DNA from 3 places in the Sphingobium sp. VMM genome. Region 2 is predicted to be linked to each of the others. Evidence: predicted binding sites of a transcription regulator. Region 2 holds the regulator's gene; each other region holds the start of a gene.
What was found. Region 2 encodes LexA, which represses DNA repair genes until DNA is damaged. Its sites were predicted from a motif close to GTTCCNCNCTTGTTCT; they were not measured.
Positions count from the first base shown of each region.

Region 1: the regulator LexA is predicted to act here: its motif matches at 2,594-2,609, upstream of recA (recombinase RecA).
Region 3: the regulator LexA is predicted to act here: its motif matches at 3,342-3,357, upstream of ACUCV3_RS15875 (ImuA family protein).

Region 1 is NZ_JBXGSI010000004.1:229,671-234,093, reverse strand. It holds gene ACUCV3_RS07560 (hybrid sensor histidine kinase/response regulator) at 1-2,130, shown strand, start outside; gene ACUCV3_RS07555 (response regulator) at 2,215-2,571, shown strand; gene recA (recombinase RecA) at 2,684-3,754, shown strand; gene ACUCV3_RS07545 (hypothetical protein) at 3,932-4,117, opposite strand; gene ACUCV3_RS07540 (methyl-accepting chemotaxis protein) at 4,206-4,423, opposite strand, start outside.
Region 2 is NZ_JBXGSI010000007.1:26,579-31,001, reverse strand. It holds gene ACUCV3_RS10515 (ComEC/Rec2 family competence protein) at 1-1,612, shown strand, start outside; gene lexA (transcriptional repressor LexA) at 1,603-2,280, opposite strand; gene ACUCV3_RS10505 (molybdopterin molybdotransferase MoeA) at 2,385-3,569, opposite strand; gene moaC (cyclic pyranopterin monophosphate synthase MoaC) at 3,566-4,051, opposite strand; gene trpC (indole-3-glycerol phosphate synthase TrpC) at 4,048-4,423, opposite strand, start outside.
Region 3 is NZ_JBXGSI010000011.1:152,349-156,771, forward strand. It holds gene ACUCV3_RS15865 (error-prone DNA polymerase) at 1-868, opposite strand, end outside; gene ACUCV3_RS15870 (Y-family DNA polymerase) at 865-2,649, opposite strand; gene ACUCV3_RS15875 (ImuA family protein) at 2,564-3,244, opposite strand; gene ACUCV3_RS15880 (SOS response-associated peptidase) at 3,484-4,161, opposite strand; gene ACUCV3_RS15885 (hypothetical protein) at 4,220-4,423, shown strand, end outside.

The DNA.
Region 1 (4,423 bases), on a different contig from region 2:
GACCGCGCCGGCCGGCTGGTCTGCGCGAGCGACCTGTTCGGCGAATGGTTCCCCGGCTACCCCTCGCCCCCGGCCGTCAATGCCGATGCCTCGCTGATCGAGAGCTTGACCGCCGCCGCCCGCGCCGCTTGGCGCGATGGCGAGGCCAAGGTGGAGGCGATCGCCCATGCGACCCTGCGCCTCGACGTCGACATCACCCGCACCGGTCGCTCCGAAGATTATCTGCTCTGGCGCTTCACCCCGATGCGCCAGCCCAGCGCGCTCGACGATGTCCATCGCGTGCTGACGGGCGAAGCCGGACGGCAACTGGGCGAAGCCGGCATCATGGCGGTGATGATCGGCGGCGAGGGCCGCATCCGCGCCGCCAACGGTGCCTTCCTGCTGCGCGCCGCCGGACGGATCGACGCCAACATCACCGGCCGCGATTTCGCCGCCCATATGCGGGTCGATGACAAGGGCCGGCTGTTCCTGGCGCGCGAGGAAAGCGGCGGCCTGCCGCTGCGCCTGCTCCAGGTGCCGCTGCGCCGTGCGTCGCAGCCGGGCGGCGTCCAGAATGGCGCGCAGGACGGCCCGATGCTGCTGCTGCTGATCGACGAGCCGGCCGGCGGCGGCGGCACCTCCGCCCTTTCCTATATCGAAACCCTGCTCTCGCTGCTGCCCTTCGGCCTCGCCATGGCCGACCGCGACGGCCGGGTGCTGTTCGTCAACAAGGCGTTCGCCCGCGCCGCCGGCATCAAGGATGCCGAAACGCCCAGCTATCCCGGCGACCTTGTCGTGCGCGAGGATCAGGCGGCGGTGGCCGATGCAGTACGCCGCTTTGCCGTCGGCCCGCAAATGTCGGGCGACATCGCCGTGCGCATGCGCGAACAGCCCGAGGAACCGATCGCGCTCAGCCTTGCCGGCGTGCGCGGCCTGGGCGAGGCCGCCGTGCTGCTCAGCCTCAAGGATAATAGCGAGGAATCGAAGCTCAAGCGTCAGGTCGCGCAGGCGACCAAGATGCAGGCGATCGGCCAGCTGGCCGGCGGCGTCGCCCATGACTTCAACAATATCCTGACCGCCATCATCGGCCATTGCGACCTGATGCTGATGCGCCATACGCCGGGCGACAGCGACTATGACGACATCACCCAGATCAAGTCGAACAGCAATCGCGCGGCGGGCCTCACCCGCCAGCTCCTCGCCTTCTCGCGCCAGCAGACGCTGCGCCCCCAGATATTGCAGCTGCCCGACATCGTCGCCGACGTCTCCAACCTGCTGAAGCGGCTGCTCGGCGAGAATGTGAAGCTCGACGTCAGCCATGGCCGCAACCTCGGCGCAGTGCGTGCCGACCCCGGCCAGCTGGAACAGGTCATCATCAACCTGGCGGTCAATGCCCGCGATGCCATGCCCGAAGGCGGCACGCTCAATATCCAGACCTATGGCGTGCCGGCGAACCGCGTGCGCGAGATGCGGCAGCAAATTCTGCCGATCAGCGACTATACCGCGTTGCGCGTGTCCGACACGGGGCTGGGCATCCCGCCCGACATCTTGTCCAAGATCTTCGAGCCCTTCTTCACCACCAAGGAACTGGGCAAGGGCACGGGCCTTGGCCTTTCCACCGTCTATGGCATCGTCAAGCAGTCGGGCGGCTATATCTTCGCCGAATCCGAGCTGGGCCGGGGCGCCAGCTTCGTCATCTATCTGCCGGTCTATGCCGGCGGCGACATCGAGCAGGCCAAGCCCAAGACGCCGATCAAGCGCAGCGAAACCTGGGGCACCGGCACGGTTCTGCTGGTCGAGGATGAGGATATGGTCCGCGCCGTGGCCGAACGCGCCCTCACCCGCCAGGGCTACAAGGTGCTGACCGCCAGCGACGGCGAACAGGGGTTGGAAGTGCTGGGCGGCGGCGAGAAGATCGACCTGCTGATCTCCGACGTGGTGATGCCCAATATGGATGGCCCGGCCATGGTGGCGCAGGCGCGACGCAGTTTCCCCGACCTCCCCGTGCTGTTCATGTCCGGCTATGCCGAGGAGCAACTGCGCAAGTCGATCGACATCGCCAATGTCGCCTTCCTGCCCAAGCCCTTTTCCGTCAATCAGTTGGCCGAAGCGGCGCGCGACGCGCTGGCGATGCGACCGGCGGCGGAATGAACTTGGCCGCCGGCAAACGATTATGCTGGGCATCGCCTGCCCCTTTGGCTAGCGATGGGAAGCAAGCACAAGGGACAAGGGCGCATGGCTGACGGCAAGTCCATCCTCATCGTCGAGGATGAAGCGATGATCGGCATGATGCTGGAAGATTATCTCGACGCGCTCGGTTATCGCCTCCACGCGACCGCCGCGTCGGTGGACGAGGCGTGCGCCCTGGCGCGCGAGGGCGGGTTCGACGCCGCCCTGCTCGACTGCAATCTCCAGGGTGAAAAAAGCTGGCCGGTCGCCGACATATTGGCGCAGCAGTCGATCCCCTTCCTGTTCGCCACCGGCGGCATGGCGGATGATCTGCCGCAGGGCCATGCCGATCGCCCGACGCTCGCCAAGCCCTTCACCATCGGTGCCGTGGAACGCGCGCTGGAGAAGATTCTCGCCGACTGAATAGGCAGGATAGGAAATTTCCGTTCCCCTCTTGTTCCACAGGAACAAACAGGATACATCATTGGCAGGCGCCGAGTGACTCGACGCGATCCGCTTGACAGGGGATAGGCCGATGACCGCTATGCTCTCACTCATCGATTCCAAGAAGACAGGCACAATGGACAGACAGAAAGCATTGGAGGCGGCGCTCGCCCAGATTGATCGCGCCTTCGGCAAGGGCAGCGCGATGAAGCTCGGCAGCCGCGAGAAGATCGAGATTGAATCGATCTCGACCGGCTCGCTCGGCCTCGACATCGCGCTCGGCATCGGCGGCCTGCCCAAGGGCCGCATCATCGAGATTTATGGCCCGGAAAGCTCGGGCAAGACCACACTGACGCTGCATGCGATCGCCGAAGCCCAGAAGGCCGGCGGCACCGCTGCCTTCGTCGACGCGGAACATGCGCTCGACCCCATCTATGCCAAGAAGCTGGGCGTCGACATTGACGAACTGATCGTGTCGCAGCCCGACACCGGCGAACAGGCGCTGGAAATCGTCGACACGCTGGTCCGCTCCAACGCCATCGACATCCTCGTCGTCGACTCGGTCGCCGCGCTGGTGCCGCGTGCCGAGATCGAGGGCGAGATGGGCGACAGCCATGTCGGCCTGCAGGCGCGTCTCATGAGCCAGGCGCTGCGCAAGCTGACCGGGTCGATCGCCCGCTCCAAGTGCATGGTGATCTTCATCAACCAGGTGCGCATGAAGATCGGCGTGATGTACGGCAATCCGGAAACCACCACCGGCGGCAACGCGCTCAAATTCTACGCCTCGGTCCGTCTCGACATCCGTCGCACCGGCCAGATCAAGGATCGCGACGATATCGTCGGCAACGCGACCCGCGTGAAGGTGGTGAAGAACAAGGTCGCCCCGCCCTTCAAGCAGGTCGAGTTCGACATCATGTATGGCGAGGGCATTTCCAAGATCGGCGAGATGCTCGACATCGGCGTCAAGGCCGGGCTGGTCGAGAAGTCGGGCTCCTGGTTCTCCTATGACTCGGTCCGCATCGGCCAAGGTCGCGAAAACGCCAAGACCTTCCTCAAGGAAAATCCCGAAATGGCAGACCGCCTGGAAAAGGCGATCCGCGGCAAGACCGAGGAAGTCGCCGAAGGGATGATGGCCGGACCCGAAGCGGGGGATGACGACTAAGCAGGACGACCGCGCCCGACCGGATCAACCGGGCGCTTGATCCTGCCTTTCGTCCACCTCTGGCTTCACGCTCTGAAAAGGCCCGTCGCGCGATGGCGCGGCGGGCCTTTTACCTGCCGGGCGCGCGACAGGGCTGTCGCCATGCAGGCGCAACGGAGGGGAAGAGGGAAAAGACCGCTATTCGTGCGGCCGCAGGGCGCGGTTGAGCGAATCCAGCACCTCGGCGATCGGTTCGGTCACGGTGACGCTGCGGCCTTCGCCAAAGCGGATGCGGGTGCCGTCGGTCACGGATGAGACGAAGGTCACCTGGGTAGGGTTGACCGCGGTTTCGGTGCGATCGACGCCGACGAACATGACAAGCATGATCTTCTCTCCCATTTTCGGCCCGTGCCGGACCCATTGGGTGCAAGACTAGCTGCTTTTTGCGCCGTTACCAGAGGCTTTGTGCGGTTCAGCCTGCCTGGATCGCCTGTAGGAACCGGCTCGCCCGATCATCCAGCCGGTGCGCGACCGTCGCCAGTTGCCCCGCCGCAACGCCGATATCATGGGCGCCCGCCGCCGCCGCGCTTGCATTGTCGCTGATCTGGCGCGCACTCTGGCGGATATGGTCGCTCGACGATCCGGCTTCCGACAGGCTGGCGGCGATCGACCGGCTGAAGGCGCCATGGC
Region 2 (4,423 bases):
TCGCGTGCGCCTGATGCCGCCCGCGCCGCCGAGCGTGCCGGGGGCGTTCGATTTCGCGCGGCGTGCTTATTTCCAGGGGATCGGGGCGACCGGGCGGGCGCTGACGCCGGTCGAAATGGTGGAGCAGGCGCGCGAGGGGCCGACGCTGCGGGCGCGACTGTTCGATCATATCGGCGGGCAGGTGGCGGGCGCACCGGCGGGGATTGCGGTGGCGCTGGCGACCGGCGATCAGGGCGCGATTGCCGAAGCGGATGCCGAGGCGATGCGGCGCAGTGGCCTTGCCCATCTTCTGTCGATCAGCGGGCTGCATGTGACGGCGCTGATTGGGGCGGTGATATTCCTGCTGTTGCGCCTGCTGGCGCTGATCCCGCGCGCGGCGCTGGACTGGCCGCTGATGCTGATCGCGGCGGCCGGGGGCGCGCTGGCGGGGATCGGCTATACGCTGCTGACGGGCGCGGAGGTGCCGACGGTGCGATCCTGCATCGCGGCGCTGCTGGTGCTGGGCGGGCTGGCGCTGGGGCGCGAGGCGATCACCTTGCGGCTGGTGGCGACCGGGGCGCTGGTGGTGCTGGTCTTCTGGCCGGAGGCGCTGATCGGGCCGAGCTTCCAGATGAGCTTTGCTGCCGTGGTCGCGCTGGTGGCGCTGGGCGAGCATCGGCGGTTCAAGATGTTCGCGATGGCGCGGGACGAGCCTTGGCTGCGCAAGGCCGGACGGACGGTGGCGGCGATGCTGTTGACGGGGCTTGGCATCGAACTGGTGCTGGCACCGATCGCCCTTTTCCATTTTCACAAGGCAGGTTTGCTGGGCGCGGTGGCCAATCTGGTCGCGATCCCGCTCACCACCTTCGTCATCATGCCGCTGGAGGCGCTGGCGCTGCTCTTCGACCTCGTCGGGCTGGGCGCGCCCTTCTGGTGGCTCACGGCCAAGGCGATCGCGCTGTTGCTGGCGGTGGCGCATGGCGTGGCGGCGAGCCCGATGGCGGTGATGCTGGCACCGGCGGTGCCGGGCTGGATTTTCGGGATCATTGTCGTCGGTGGTCTGTGGTGTCTGCTCTGGCGCAGTCGCTGGCGCTGGCTGGGGGTGGGGCCGGTGGCGGTTGGCCTGATCGGCATCGCGCTGCTGGCGCCGCCCGATATCGTGGTAACCGGCGACGGGCGGCATGTCGCGGTGCGGACGCAGGCAGGAACGATGGCGCTGCTGCGCGAGGGGGCGGGCGATTATGTCCGCGACGTGCTGAGCGAGAGCGCGGGCTATGACGGGACGCTGGAGGCGATCGCGACGATGAAGCAGGCGCGCTGTTCGACTGATCTGTGTGCCGTGACGTTGCCGCGGGGCGGGCGCAACTGGCGCTTGCTGGTGACGCGCAATGCGATGCTGGTCGATCGGCCGACATTGGAGCGGGATTGCGCGGCGGCCGATATCGTCATCAGCGATCGGGGGCTGCCCTGGTGGTGCCGGCCGCGCTGGATGAAGATCGACCGCTGGCTGCTGTCCCGCACCGGCGGCCTGTCGATTGGCCTTGAAAGCGGCAAAGTTCACACCGTCCATCGGCCCGGCGACGCGCATCCCTGGATCGTGCGCCGCCGGCCCCGAACGGCCGGTCAGTTGTAGCGGCGCAGCAGGCCGGCGAGCTTGCCCTGGATGCGGACCTGGCGCGGATCGTAGATCTGCGGCTCATAGGCGGCATTGGCGGGATCGAGCCGGACGCGCGCGCCTTCGCGGCGGAAATATTTGAGCGTGGCTTCGGCATCGTCGATCAGGGCGACGACGATCTGGCCTTCGCGCGCGACATCGGTGCGCTGGATCAGCGCGAAGTCGCCGTCGAGAATGCCGGCCTCCATCATCGAGTCCCCCGACACTTCGAGCGCATAATGATCGCCCGAGCCGAGCAAGGCGGCGGGGACGGAGAGCATGGTGTGGCTTTCCATCGCCTCGATCGGCACGCCGGCGGCAATGCGGCCGTGCAGCGGGATTTCGATCACGTCATTGGCGGCGGTCGGTAGCAGCACAGCGGGCGCCGACACCTTGGGCGTCGGAATGGCCGGCGCGGGCGCGCGGTGCATCGCATCGGGCAGCTTCAACACTTCGAGCGCGCGGGCGCGGTTGGGCAGGCGACGGATGAAGCCGCGTTCTTCCAGCGCGTTGATCAACCGGTGGATGCCGGACTTGGAGCGCAGATCGAGCGCGTCCTTCATCTCCTCGAACGAAGGGGACACGCCGCCTTCTTCCAGCCGGGTCTGAATGAAGCTCAGCAATTCCTGCTGCTTGGGCGTCAACATCGGCGGTCCTCCATGGAACGAATGAAGAACGCATAGGAAACGGAAAGGGGCAAGTCAAGCGCGTTAAGCCATGCGCCGCTTTTGCCGGTCAGGCGGTCAGATAGTCAGGCGGTCAGGGGGATGATGTCGACCATGTCGCCGGCAATGGCGGGGGCTGAACCGGCCGGGCGGCGGATCAGACAGTCGGCCAGCGCCATGGCGGCGGTGGCGGCGCTGTCCTGCGACGTGACCGAGACGATGCCGTCGGCGCCGCGATAGGCGCGCAGATAATCGTCGCGTTCCGCCGTCGCGCCGAGTGGGGCGGCAAGGCGGGCCTGCACGACCGGCGGCAGCGGCGCGCGCGATCCGGCGAGATGGCGGACCAGCGGGCAGAGGAAGAGGGTGCCGGTGACGAAAGCGGAGACCGGATTGCCCGGCAGGCCGAGAAAGATTGCGTTGCTGAGGCGTCCGGCCATCAGCGGTTTGCCCGGCCGCATCGCGATCTTGTAGAAATCGAGCGTGCCGCCGGCCGCCGCAAAGGCGGGGCGGACATAGTCATGGTCGCCGACCGAGGCGCCGCCGGTCGAGACGATGATGTCGGCCTGGGCCGCCTGTTCCAGCGCCTGCGTCATGGCGGAGAGATCGTCGGGCACGATGCCAAGGTCGATCACCTCGCAGGGCAGGGCGGCGAGCAGGGCGGCGAGCATCGGCGCGTTGGACGAGGGGAGATACCCAGGCGGCGTCGGCGCGCCGGGGGCAACAAGTTCATTGCCGGTCGAGAGCAGGGCGACACGCGGGCGGGTGCCGACGGGCAGGCTGCCATGGCCGCCCAGCACGGCGAGCGCGATCTGGCCCGGCGTGAGGCGGCTGCCGGCGCGGACCAGCAGCGTGTCGGCGTGGAAATCCGAGCCGAGCGGGCGGACATGCCTGCCGGGCATCAATATGCCGTCATGCGCGGTCAGTTTGTCGCCATCGCGCGTGGCATTTTCCTGGATCAGGATCGCGTCGGCGCCGGCCGGCAAGGGTGCGCCGGTGAAGATGCGGCAGGCCTGGCCCGGTTGCAGGGCCGGGATATCGGCGTCGCCCGCGCTGCTGGTGGCGACCAGCTGCCACGGCCCGGCGCCTTCGGATGCGCGCACGGCATAGCCGTCCATCGCGGAAAGATCGGCCCAGGGCTGGTCGCGGAGTGCGCTGATGTCGGTGGCGAGCCAGCGGCCGGCACAAGCGGCGACGGACACAAGTTCGGCCGGCAACGGATCGGCGAGGGCAAGTAGCCGCGCCTGCGCGTCCGCGACCGGCATCAGGTTCATCGGTCGCTGCTCTCCGGCGCGGTCCAGTCGCCCGACTTGCCGCCGCGCTTCGCGAGCAGGCGAACATCGCCGATTATCATGCCCTTATCGAGCGCCTTGGCCATGTCGTAAACGGTGAGCAAGGCGGCCGTGGCGGCGGTCAGCGCCTCCATCTCTACCCCGGTCTGGCCGGCGGTGCGCGCGGTCGCGGTGACGGTGACGCCGTCATCGTGGAGGGCAAAGTCGATGGTGACGGCGCTCAGCGGGATCGGATGGCAGAGCGGGATCAGTTCGGCGGTGCGCTTGGCCGCCATGATACCGGCGACACGGGCGACGGCGAGCACATCCCCCTTCTTGACGAGGCCGGCGGCGATCGCCTGCGCGGCGTCGGCCGCCATGGTGATGCGCCCGGTGGCCACCGCCTCGCGTGCGGTCACGGCCTTGGCCGAGACATCGACCATGCGGGCGGCGCCGTCTTCATCAAGATGGGTGAGGCCGGTCATGCGCCGGTCAGCAGGTTGCGGGTCGCGGCCTCGACATCGGCCTGGCGCATCAGGGTTTCGCCGACCAGGAAGCAGCGCACGCCATGATCGGCCATGGCGGTGAGGTCGGCATGGGAGCCAAGGCCGCTTTCGGCGACGAAGGTGCAGCCGTCGGGCGCCTTGCCTACCAGTTCATAGGTGCGGGCGAAATCGACGCTGAAATCGCGCAGGTCGCGGTTGTTGACGCCGATCAGGCGCGAGCGGAGCTTGAGCGCGCGCTCCAGTTCGGCCTCGTCATGCACCTCGATCAGGGCATCCATGCCCAGGCCGAGCGCCGCATCCTCTATCTCCTGCATCTGGCTATCTTCCAGCGCGGCGACGATGATCAGGATC
Region 3 (4,423 bases), on a different contig from region 2:
CCGGGCCGTCGAACATCCGCGCGACCGCGTCGTTCGCCAGTTCCACGAGCGCCTGTTGCGCCGTCAGACCTTCGATCACGCGCTCGTGGGGATATTGATATGCAAGCTCCCCAAGGTCGAACGTGCAGGCCCCTGCGATATCAACGCTCGCCCGCAACGCGTCGGGATAAGCCCGGAAGCGCCGGACCATCTCTTCGGGCGATTTGAGCGCTCGATCTGCATTGACCTCACGGCGAAAGCCGAGTTCGTCGACGGTACATTTCTCGCGAACGGCGGTGACGACGTCCTGCAGGAGGCGAGCGTCAGGCGTGTGGTAGAGAACGTCGCCCGTCGCGACCGCGCGAACACCGACCCCGCCGGCCTGTCGTGCCAACGCATCGATCCGCACTGCGTCGTTCGGCCGTCGCCGCTGGAACAGTGCCATGTAACCTCGGCGACCGTAGACGGCCTTCAAGTCGGCGAGCGCCGCCAGATTCTCCGCGTCAGCCTCATGGGGGAGGAGGATGGCGATGACGCCTTCTGACCAAGGCTGCAGGTCGTGCCAGTGCAGCAGGCACCCGCCCTTTCCCGCCCGCCTTTTTCCAACGGTCAGGAGCCTGGTGATCCGTGACCATGCTGATCGATCCGTCGGGTAGAGGATCAGACGACGCCCGCAGGAGAGATCAACACGCGTGCCGGCGATCGACCGAACTCCCGTCGCCTTTTGCGCCTCCCAGGCGCGCACGACCCCTCCTACGGTCCCCATGTCGGCTATTCCCAACGACGGATAGCCAAGCAGAGCCGCCGCCGAGAACAGTTCCTCGGGGCTCGACGCGCCGCGCAGCAGCGAAAAGTGCGTCAGCACCTGCAGCTCGACATAGGCGGTCATGCGAAAACACCATGGATCCACCAGCTAAGATCGCCGGTGTCGTCGTCCATTCCGTCGCCGCGCCGGAACAGCCAATACCGGCCGCCATCCCCGTCCTCGACCCGGAAATAGTCCCGCACAGCCCAGACTTCGGCATCGCGCCGCCACCACTCGCCGTGGATGCGTTCCGGCCCATCGCCAGCAACGACACGGTGAGGCTTACCCCGCCACTCGAAACGGCGGGGCGGTTGGTCTGGCAGGAGCGCGATGACGCCCCAGAGCGGCTCCGGGCGAACCAGTAGCCTGACCGGACGTTGCCATGCCGGCCAATCCCCCGGGAGGTCGATCGGACTGCTGCGCGTCACCGCCCGCTCTGGTACGTGGCTCTCAACCGGGGCAATCCGGTAGACGGCTCCGCTGCCGATCCGTCCCGCAACCACGTCGACGAGGCGGGCTGGGTCTCGCGTGACTGTATCGCCGGCAAGGACGGCGCCCAGATCGACTGCATCCATCGGTTCTGTGTGAGGCGCTGCCAGCCGGAATTGTTCGACACCCACGCCCGGGTCGATGCGCTCGATCCGGAGCTTCAGCAGGCGCAGAAGGTGGGGTACATCGCGGGTAGGCCGGGAAGTGCCGATGCCCACGATCTGCTCACTGCCGTCGATACGCAGACCGGCAAGCCGGAGCGATCGAACGCCAAGCCCTCTTGTCTGCAACACCTGGGCAAGATCGCCAAGGAGATCGACCATCACTTGCTCGATCGCGTCCGCGGTGCCGATCGGCTCGAGCAGCCGGCGCTCGACCATCGGGGTACTGGGGTCCACACGCGGGGTGATCGGCTCTGCAACGCTTCCGAGCGCTTGATCGAGGCGGGTGATGGCGGGTAGGCCGAGCCGTCGCGCCAGCGGTCCCCGCGCGACCGGGAGGAGATCGGCCACCGTATCGAAGCCGAACCGCCGTGCCGCACTCAGCGCTGTCGAAGTCAGTCGAAGGGACGCGATCGGAAGCGGGGAGAGCGCGGCGGTGATCGAGCCGGGCGCCACGCAAGCGAGGTCTGCACCACCGAACCGAGCCAGCGCATGGGCAGCGCCAGGAGTCTCGGCGACCGCGATGCGCGCCGTAAATCCTGCGCGTCTGCAGAAGGCGAGCAGCCTCTGACAGAAGCGGCGCTCGCCGCCATGGAGGTGTGCGCAGCCGGTCAGGTCGATCCACAGCCCATCGGGATCAGACACGGCTGCGGTCGGAGACCAGCGCCGGACCGCAAGTAGGGCCAAACGATCGAGCAGCGCCGCATCCGCTTCGGGTTCGGCGGGGCGCAGGTCGAGGTCCGAGACGAGCGCACGCGCATGTGTAGCCGCCATGCCAACATGGATGCCCAGCGTCTGCGCTCCCGGGCAGGCGGCGACGATCTCTTCTCGGCGCCCTACCTTGCCGAACAGAGCGAGTGGGGCATCCGCAGCCATGGCGGCTGCGTTGCCTTGCAAGGGTACTGTCGCCGGCTTTGCTTTGAACGGATGCTGCGCCGCCTCCGAACGTCGGCCGAGTTCGCGTGCCGGTGGTTGCGAGTGCTTTGGCAGGCTTGCGATCTGCGCCTCAACTTCGGCGCGCGACGGCAAGCCTTCGCGGGCCCAGCGCGCGCCCGGTCGCCAACCGCCGCCGCGCGGAACCGAGCAAGCACCGGGATCATCGTCGACGGGGAATTGAAGCGCCGGCCGGCTAGGCGGCGGCGTGGCGGACCGTTCCTGCCGTCTCAGCCGCTCGATGGCCAAGTGCGGCAGGAACGCGGAGACGACCCGTCTCATCGCTGCCCTCCACGATCAGGGAGAAAGACACGCCACTACGTTGGCGGGCCAGTTCGACCGTCCAGCGCGGCCGTCCCACGCCGCTGACCTCGAGCCGCTCGGACGGTGCGCTGGCGATCCGCCAACGTGTCCAGGCAGCGGACGGTTCGGCCAGTGGATCCTGACCGAGACGACGCCTTCGCCGCAGGAGCAGGACGGGAAGGTCCGCATCCGCCGCGGCAAGCTGCAGACGACGTGACGCCACCATCGAGATCCTTTCGGCCTCTGCCACGATCACGGCCGGCGTCCCGTCGCGGATCGCGTCCTCAACAACGGCGAGGAGCTCGGTGTCGTCGCGTGGTTGGGCGTGGATGACCGCAGCCGAGGCAAGGCCCGCTTGCGCCAGCGCGGGTGCGTACAGGTCGCTGCGGCAGCTGACCCACAGGACGGGACCATTGCTGCTCGCCGCCTCCCGTGCGGCAATACCACAGAGGAAAAGCGTCGTGGCTGCATCGTCGACAAGCGAGCAGGTCTGCGCTGTCGCCTCGTGCAGTGCTCCGGCCCTCAGACCGCCGCTCGCGAGCCGTTGGTCGAGCTCCGGCACGCCGAATGGCATCGTTCGATACTCTGCGAGCGGGGTCGCGATCGAGCGAAGGCGGGCTATGTGGGCGGGGCGAGAATCGACGGCAGGCATGATCAACTAGACTCGGAGTGTTCCCTCTATGTTCCGCCAAGAGGCGTCACGGGTCAAGCCGTTCAATTCCGATGGATCCTCTTTAGGTTCGCTTACGGGTCAACCGTCAGCAGCTCTTCTACGCTGCGGGCGAGCAACCGATGTGAGCAAGTTGGTGGCAGTCAGGCGTCGATCTCGATGAGGTCGTCGGCCGGGGTCTCGACCTGGCGGATCATCTCGCCGGCGTAAGGCTGGACGAGCGCCAGAGCGTCGGCCGCACTGCCGTCGAGCCATTGCAGCAGGTCGCAGGGTCGCAGGATCACCGGCATAGCCTTTGGATGCCACGGCTTCACGAACTCGTTAGGGTTCGTCGTGGCGAAGGCATAGGCCTCGCCCCGCTCGGTCGGGCGCCACAGGCCGGCGAAGAAGCCGATCGGCTGATCCGGAAGGGCAAACCACATCTGCCGCGGCTTGCCATCGTCGCCGGTGCCACCTTCAGGATGCGGCTCGGCGAACCAGGTGAACGGCACGATGCAGCGGCGCTCAGCGCTCGCGATGGATGGCTTCCACATGGACGAGGCGAGGTTCCGCGCGTTCGTGACGTATTTGTCGAGCTTGATTTCCGGGTTGCGCTTGCTCGGCACCTTGGTCGGAAAGCCCCATTCGAGCAGCACCATCTCCAGGGGCCGGTTGCCGGCCGCGCTCCGGCGCACGATCGGGCCATGTCTGGCCGTCTTCTTGCCGGTCGGGAAGATCTCGCGCGCTGGCGGGAACACCTCGTCGGGCGCATAGGGCGGCTCGAACCCGCACGCGCGCATGACGGCGGCCTGTTTCGCGGAGATGCGGTAGCGGTTACACATGCGCGCGGTTCTGCCACGTTCAGGCGGGACTGTCAGGCGATCGGCGGTAGGGAGAACGATGAAGCTGACCAGTGACGCCGTCGAGGTGGTGAACCGCAACGCGCTCGTCACCGTGGCGCTCAATCAAGGCTACAACGTGTATCTGCCGGTGTACGACAACGGCATCGATCTTATCCTCCTCAACGAGGCGACCGGCGACACCAGGCTCGTGCAGCTCAAGGGGCGGTGGACCATCGACAGGAAGTATATCGGGAGAAATATC